3 regions of the Ensifer sp. Root31 genome follow, and region 2 is predicted to be linked to each of the others. Evidence: riboswitches for the same ligand, from Rfam matches in the RefSeq annotation. Region 2 holds a riboswitch; each other region holds the start of a gene.

Region 1 (2,196 bases), on a different contig from region 2:
TTTGCGGAACGTGGGGCTAAAGGTGTCGTCATCTGTGGACGCAACGTTGCCAAGGGCGAAGCGAAGGCCGAGCAGATCCGCAAGGCAACCGGCGCGCAGGTACTTTATGTCGAGGCAGACCTCGAAAAGGTCGAGGACGCGCGCAAGGTCGTCAGCGCCTGCGACGCCACATTCGGGCGCGTCGATGCGCTGGTCAATGCGGCGGCGATCACCGATCGCGGCACCATCCTGGACACCAGCCCCGAACTGTTCGACCGGATGTTCGCTGTCAATGTGCGCGCACCGTTCTTCCTGATGCAGGAAGCGGTAAAGCTGATGCGGCGGGAGGGCACGCAGGGCACCATCGTCAATATTGGCTCGATGTCGGCGATGGCCGGTCAGCCGTTTATCGCCGCCTATTGCTCGTCGAAGGGGGCGCTGGAGACGCTGACCAAGAACACCTCCTATGCGCTGCTGCGCAACCGCATTCGCGTCAATGGCCTCAATATCGGCTGGATGGCGTCCGAAGGGGAAGACCGCATCCAGCGCGAATTTCATGGGGCGGCAGACGACTGGCTCGAAAAGGCGGCCGCCAGCCAACCCTTCGGTCGGCTTGTCGACCCCAAGGAAGTCGCGCGTGCCTGCGCCTATCTCTCGTCGGATGAGTCCGGCCTGATGACGGGGTCGGTCATCTGCTTCGACCAGTCGGTGTGGGGCGGCTATGACGGCTCGCCGCATCCGGTCGCGCCGCTCTGACATCTGACGCTGTCGCGAGGCCCTGTGGAGTGACCGGCAAGCGACGCCGGACTTGCTTGTCATTCCCTGTGGGCTGTGCCCTTATGACGCCGTCAGGTGCCCGCAACGCGGGAGAATCGGGAATCCGGTGTTATTCCGGAACGTGCCCAACGCTGTGACGGGGACGACTGCCTCTAGGGATTTTGAGCTTGCTCAAGATCTTGCCACTGGATCTTCATGTGATCTGGGAAGGTGAGGCGGCCGGTTGATCCGAAGTCAGAAGACCGGCCTGGCAAGATAGACCGATATCCGCGCGGACGGCGGAAGGTTGTGCATTGTTGGGGATCGAACGATGCTGACTGACGCTAATGGCGGCCTTGCGGCTGCAGAGGCCTTTTCATCCGACGAGCGCGAAGCCGTCTATCGAGCCATCGAAACGCGCCGGGACGTGCGGGATCAGTTCCTGGCCGAACCCTTGCCTGACGATGTGGTGATGCGCCTGCTCAATGCTGCGCACCGGGCGCCATCGGTGGGTTTCATGCAACCGTGGAATTTCGTCGTGGTCCGGCAGGCCGAAACCCGCGAGCGGGTATGGCAGGCCTTTTCCCGCGCCAACGACGAAGCGGCATTGATGTTCGATGGCGACCGCCAAGCGAAATACCGCTCCCTGAAGCTGGAGGGGATCCGCAAGGCACCCTTGAGCATCTGCGTCACCTGCGACCGCACGCGCGGTGGAGCGGTCGTTCTCGGGCGCACCCATAACCCGCAGATGGATCTCTATTCCACCGTCTGTGCCGTGCAGAACCTCTGGCTTGCGGCGCGCGCCGAAGGCGTTGGTGTCGGCTGGGTCAGTATCTTTCATGAAAATGAGATCAAGGCGATCCTCGGCATTCCCGATCATGTCGTGATCGTCGCCTGGCTTTGCCTCGGATATGTCGATCGCCTTTACCAGGAGCCGGAACTTGCGGTTAAGGGCTGGCGCCAGCGGCTGCCGCTGGAGGAGCTGGTGTTCGAGGAAGGCTGGGGAACCTGCCGAAAGGCAGACGCTGCGATCAGTTGCTCTGAACCGGCTGGTAGCCCGGACCCTTCGGATGGCGAAGGTCGATCGACGTTTCCTCCTGGGGAAGGAACGTCGGCCCGATGACCCGCACCTTGCTCTTGGCGGGATCGTAGGGGCGCTCCTCCGCAGCCGCCTTGGCGGTAGGGGCGGCCGCTTCCTTCTTGCCCTCGATGACGATGATCGACGATTCGCTGTTGCCAGTGTTGCCACTGGAAGCCTTGGGCGTCGTCGCGATCTTTGGAATCTGGCAACCGCAAATGCCCGGCTTGCCGACGCCGCGCGTCCGATAGGCAAAGGCGTTTGGCAGTTCTTTATAGGGGCGTCCCGTCGAGGCGGAGACCATCTGGTCGCTCTCCTCGGTCGCCAGGTCGTGGAAAAATAGTTCTGTTTCGGCACCCGGGCAGCGGGCGCGGCAGGCCTGC
Region 2 (2,196 bases):
GACAAAGCCCCTGATATCGGCGATATCAGGGGCTCCGGGTTGATGGCGAAATCTGGCCGGTCTGTTACGCCTTGGCGAAACGATCGTTGATGAAGCCCGACACGACGCCGAGAACAATCCAGAACGCGAGCGTGGTGGCAAGGGCTGCCACGGCGAATTCAGCGCCGAGCACGGCCGGCACATTGCTGGAGATGTCCGACGGTTGCGGCGCGCCATAGACATGCGGTGCCGCGATCAGCACGAGGCCGATGATCTTGGCGGCGATCTCTTGCCGCAAGACCAGCAGATAGAGACCGGCGGCAGACAACAGCACGGTTGCACCCCACCAGACCTGGCGGTCGCCGAGTTCCGCGGCCGGGAAGCCCGGCAGTTCCGGCGGCAGACCGATTGCCGGCAGCATGTGCACGGCAAGCCAGCCGCAGGCGCCCCAGAGCGCGCCGTTCCTGAGCGTGATCGGGTAGCCGATGACGAGGCTGACGCCGGCGAGCAGCAGCGCGAAGCCGGAGCCGGTCACCAGATTGGCGATCAGCGTGCCGGAAAAGCGGCTCATGCCGAACATGATGCCGCCTTCCTCGTGTTCGCCCTCATGGGCGTAGGCAGGCGTGATCGGCGACAGGGCGTCAAGCAAAGCGCCAATCGGCGAAACCGCCTTCAGCGACGAATGCTGGTCGTGGTTTGCTGCGGCCGGATCGGCCGTTCCCGGCTGAACGGCTGGTTGTTCGCCGGCGGCCGGTGCCTCGCCTTCGAATTCTTCCGCGTGCAGGATCAGCGGTACGACGCGCAGTTCCTGGGCGCCGGTCATGAAGACACCGGCAATCAATCCAGCCACGATCGCGGCCAGAAGCGTTCTGACAATCATTTTCGATATCCCTCGATATCGGCGCGCCATGCATCTGGCAGGCAGCGCCGTGTCCCACTGGCAAATATGCGAACGGCTCCGTCCGGCAGATCTTCAATCTGCATCAGACGCGAGCAAACGCGTCCGGCTGTCTGCCGGAAGCGTTTTTGTCCGCAGCTATGTCGATGCGGAACGCAAGTCGCGTCCCGGAACATCGCTTAGTGGCAGGGGAAGCCATAGGAGTGGCGGGTGTCGTGCGCGGTATCGTGCAGCACGGCCGAGTTCGCCAGGCCTGCGCCGAAGACGAGGAAGCCGCCGATGAGGAGCGCGATGATACCTGCGGTCAGACGATCGCTGAGGGAGAGCGGAATGCTCGAAACTGTAGATGTAGCCATGACAACCTCCGTGATGGCGTCGGGATCTTTCCCGGTTTGGGCCCTATGCCCGCATCGACTGGCAGGTTTCCTGGCTCAGGACGTCGGGTGAGATCACCCTGGATTTGCCTCGCCTTCCCAGAGCAAGGGCCGCCCTCTCGCGGTCTTGTCTCCAGTGGCTTCTTCCGGATCGCTCCGGAACGGCGCATTCACGTCGCTCTACAGTCGCGGGGTCGGCCGTGATTTGAATGCCCAGCATGGGTCCATCCGTCACGTTCCCGTTTACTCCCGAAACGCGTTCGCGTTGCGGGAACCAATCGATCCACGATGATTAGGATCGCACCCCGGAGATGTCAATTAGACTTGCGCCGCCGCCCGGTCCATCCGCGACAAAATCACGAAGGATCATGCGTTTATAGGCTTCGACGATCTGGTCGCCCTCTGCTCTGGTGACGGAGACCGCAAGCCGCATCGTGCAATCGCCGAGATGCATGATCAAAAAGGCGGCGCTGTCGATCGTTTCGCGCGGCGTGTCGGGCGCAAACCGAGCCCAGACGTCGGCCAGAAGCTGGCCGCCGGCACGGCTTTGCAAAAGGTCGATCTCGCGCAGCGCCTTGTCGGCCTGCATCGCTGACCAGATGTCGCGCATCACAGGCTCGGCCAGGAACATATCGTAATAGATGTCGAACAGCATGGAGAAGGCGTCACGCAGTTCCGAGATCGACGTCACCTTGGCAAGCTCGGCCCCGATGCATTCATTGCAGACCGCATTGTAGCGCTCGGCCAGCGTGCGCACGATCGCCGCCTTGTCGGGGAAGTACTGGTAGAGGGAGCCGATCGAGATTCCAGCCTTTTCAGCGACTTCGCTCATGCGCATGGCGTCGCTGCCCTTCTCCTGGATGATCGCCGTGGCGCAGGAAAGGATGTGCTCGACGCGCTCGCGGCTGCGCTTCTGGCTGGGCGTGCGGCGCAGCGCCGGCTCGT
Region 3 (2,196 bases), on a different contig from region 2:
TGCCGTGCGCATGGTCGATATCGTCTTTCCGGATCAGGCCAGCAGCTTCGGCGCCATGTTTGGCGGCGACGCGCTGGCGCAGATGACCAAGGCCGCCTTCGGCGCGGCGACACGGGCGAGCCGCAAGACGACAGTGCTCGCCTCCTGCCAGCGCATCGATTTCAAGCACCGGATCACCGTTGGCTCGATCATCGAGCTTGTCGCCAGGATTGTGCGCACCGGACGGAGCTCGACGACGGTCGATGTCGAATTGTGGTCAGAGGATTTGACGGGAGCGAAACAGACCCTGACTGCCCATGGCGCCTTCATCATGGTGGCAGTCGACGGGGACAATCGTCCTGTTCCCGCCTTCGCGGCTTGAGGATTTCAGCAGAGCTGTCAATGACGGCTCTCCATCCACAGGCTTCGCCGACACTTGTCGTTTACTCCCCGCTATCCACACCCGAAAAAATATTGTCCGCCTCCCAGGTAGCTTCGACATGGAACCTATTGACGCAATTTTCCCGACATATACTATATCTAGTGTTCGAGGTTCTCCCGATTCGCAAGGATTGGGAGCGAAGATGGGAATACGGTGCCGTCGTAGCGATTTCGCTTGGCTAAGCCGTGGCTGCCCCCGCAACTGTAAACGGCGAGCAACTGTCCAGCATTCGGCCACTGAAGCATGATGCTTCGGGAAGGTCCGGACAGAAGCACCGACCCGTGAGCCAGGAGACCTGCCTCGATCGATAAACGTCCACGGGCGGGGTGTCCGGAGAGGTCAGAGGTGTGCATGGGGCAGGATGAAACCTGCCTGATCGTCTCGACGTCTCCCCGGAAGCGCCGTCTTCAACTTCGGGGTGAAGTCATGTCCGCGTCATCGAATTCCTATCATTCGCCAATGAAGAGGCGCGGGAAGCCGCGAATCTGACGAACAACCGCGCCCGGGTCTTCTCGACCCGAGCAAGCGGTCATCCTGCCAGTCCTGCATTTCGCCGGATCGCTTGTGCGTATCCGCATGCCTTTTCATGCCCAGATCCAGCCGACCAAACGAGGAAGAAATGAACGTCACCGTCTACAGCAAGCCCGCCTGCGTCCAGTGCACCGCAACCTATCGCGCGCTCGACCGCCAGGGCGTCAATTACGAGGTGATCGACATTTCGGTCGACCAGGACGCGTTCGAGACGGTCAAGGGCCTTGGCTACATGCAGGTTCCCGTCGTCATCGCCGGCCCGGAGCACTGGGCAGGCTTCCGCCCCGACAAGATCAGCGCACTGTCCTGAAGCCGAGGTACGGCGCGATGGGGCTGATCGTCTATTTTTCCACCCGCTCGGAAAACACCCATCGCTTCGTCGGCAAGCTCGGCCTGCGCGCCAGACGCATTCCCGTCAGCGCGGCCGACGCGCCGCTCGACGTGCACGAACCCTATGTGCTCGTCGTCCCGACCTATTGCGGCGACGACGGCCGGGGCGCCGTGCCCAAACAGGTGATCCGCTTTCTCAACGATGCGGACAACCGCTCCCACATCCGCGGCGTGATTGCCGCGGGCAACAGCAATTTCGGCGCGACCTACGGGATCGCCGGCGACGTGATCTCGGCCAAGTGCCAGGTGCCCTATCTCTACCGGTTCGAACTGTTGGGAACCGATGAGGACGTCGCCAATGTCAAAAACGGGATGGAACGATTTTGGACGTCTCAACACTCGAACGCCCCTTGAAGGCGACGGAATCGGCGCTCGATTACCACGCGCTGAACGCCATGCTGAACCTCTATGACGAGGACGGCCGGATCCAGCTCGACAAGGACCGGTTGGCGGCAAAGCAGTACTTCCTGCAGCACGTCAACCAGAACACCGTGTTCTTCCATAACCTGCGCGAAAAACTCGATTACCTCGTCACCGAGGGCTACTACGAGCAGGAGGTTCTCGACCAGTATTCGTTCAACTTCGTGCGCGACCTGTTCGATCACGCCTATGACAAGAAGTTCCGTTTCCCGACCTTCCTCGGCGCCTTCAAATATTACACCAGCTACACGCTGAAGACCTTCGACGGGAAGCGCTACCTCGAGCGCTACGAGGACCGGGTCTGCATGGTGGCGCTGACGCTGGCGCGCGGCGACGAGGCGCTGGCGCGCGACATGGTCGACGAGATCATCTCCGGTCGCTTCCAGCCGGCGACCCCGACCTTCCTCAACGCCGGCAAAAAGCAGCGCGGCGAG

Evidence for each region. A riboswitch is a leader RNA that binds a small molecule or an ion and turns the genes downstream of it on or off. The one in region 2 is predicted to bind cobalamin.
Region 1: another riboswitch for cobalamin. It lies ahead of bluB (5,6-dimethylbenzimidazole synthase); the one in region 2 lies ahead of ASD00_RS27225 (CbtB-domain containing protein).
Region 3: another riboswitch for cobalamin. It lies ahead of nrdH (glutaredoxin-like protein NrdH); the one in region 2 lies ahead of ASD00_RS27225 (CbtB-domain containing protein).

Annotation. Positions count from the first base shown of each region.
Region 1 covers NZ_LMCO01000023.1:180,747-182,942, reverse strand. The annotation lists gene ASD00_RS20935 (SDR family oxidoreductase) at 1-735, shown strand, start outside; cobalamin riboswitch at 813-1,022, shown strand; gene bluB (5,6-dimethylbenzimidazole synthase) at 1,067-1,858, shown strand; gene ASD00_RS20925 (DUF2865 domain-containing protein) at 1,767-2,196, opposite strand, start outside.
Region 2 covers NZ_LMCO01000037.1:5,357-7,552, reverse strand. The annotation lists gene ASD00_RS27230 (CbtA family protein) at 65-859, opposite strand; gene ASD00_RS27225 (CbtB-domain containing protein) at 1,057-1,233, opposite strand; cobalamin riboswitch at 1,276-1,545, opposite strand; gene ASD00_RS27220 (TetR/AcrR family transcriptional regulator) at 1,544-2,196, opposite strand, start outside.
Region 3 covers NZ_LMCO01000034.1:168,206-170,401, forward strand. The annotation lists gene ASD00_RS41930 (hotdog domain-containing protein) at 1-361, shown strand, start outside; cobalamin riboswitch at 513-739, shown strand; gene nrdH (glutaredoxin-like protein NrdH) at 1,041-1,262, shown strand; gene nrdI (class Ib ribonucleoside-diphosphate reductase assembly flavoprotein NrdI) at 1,280-1,696, shown strand; gene nrdE (class 1b ribonucleoside-diphosphate reductase subunit alpha) at 1,666-2,196, shown strand, end outside.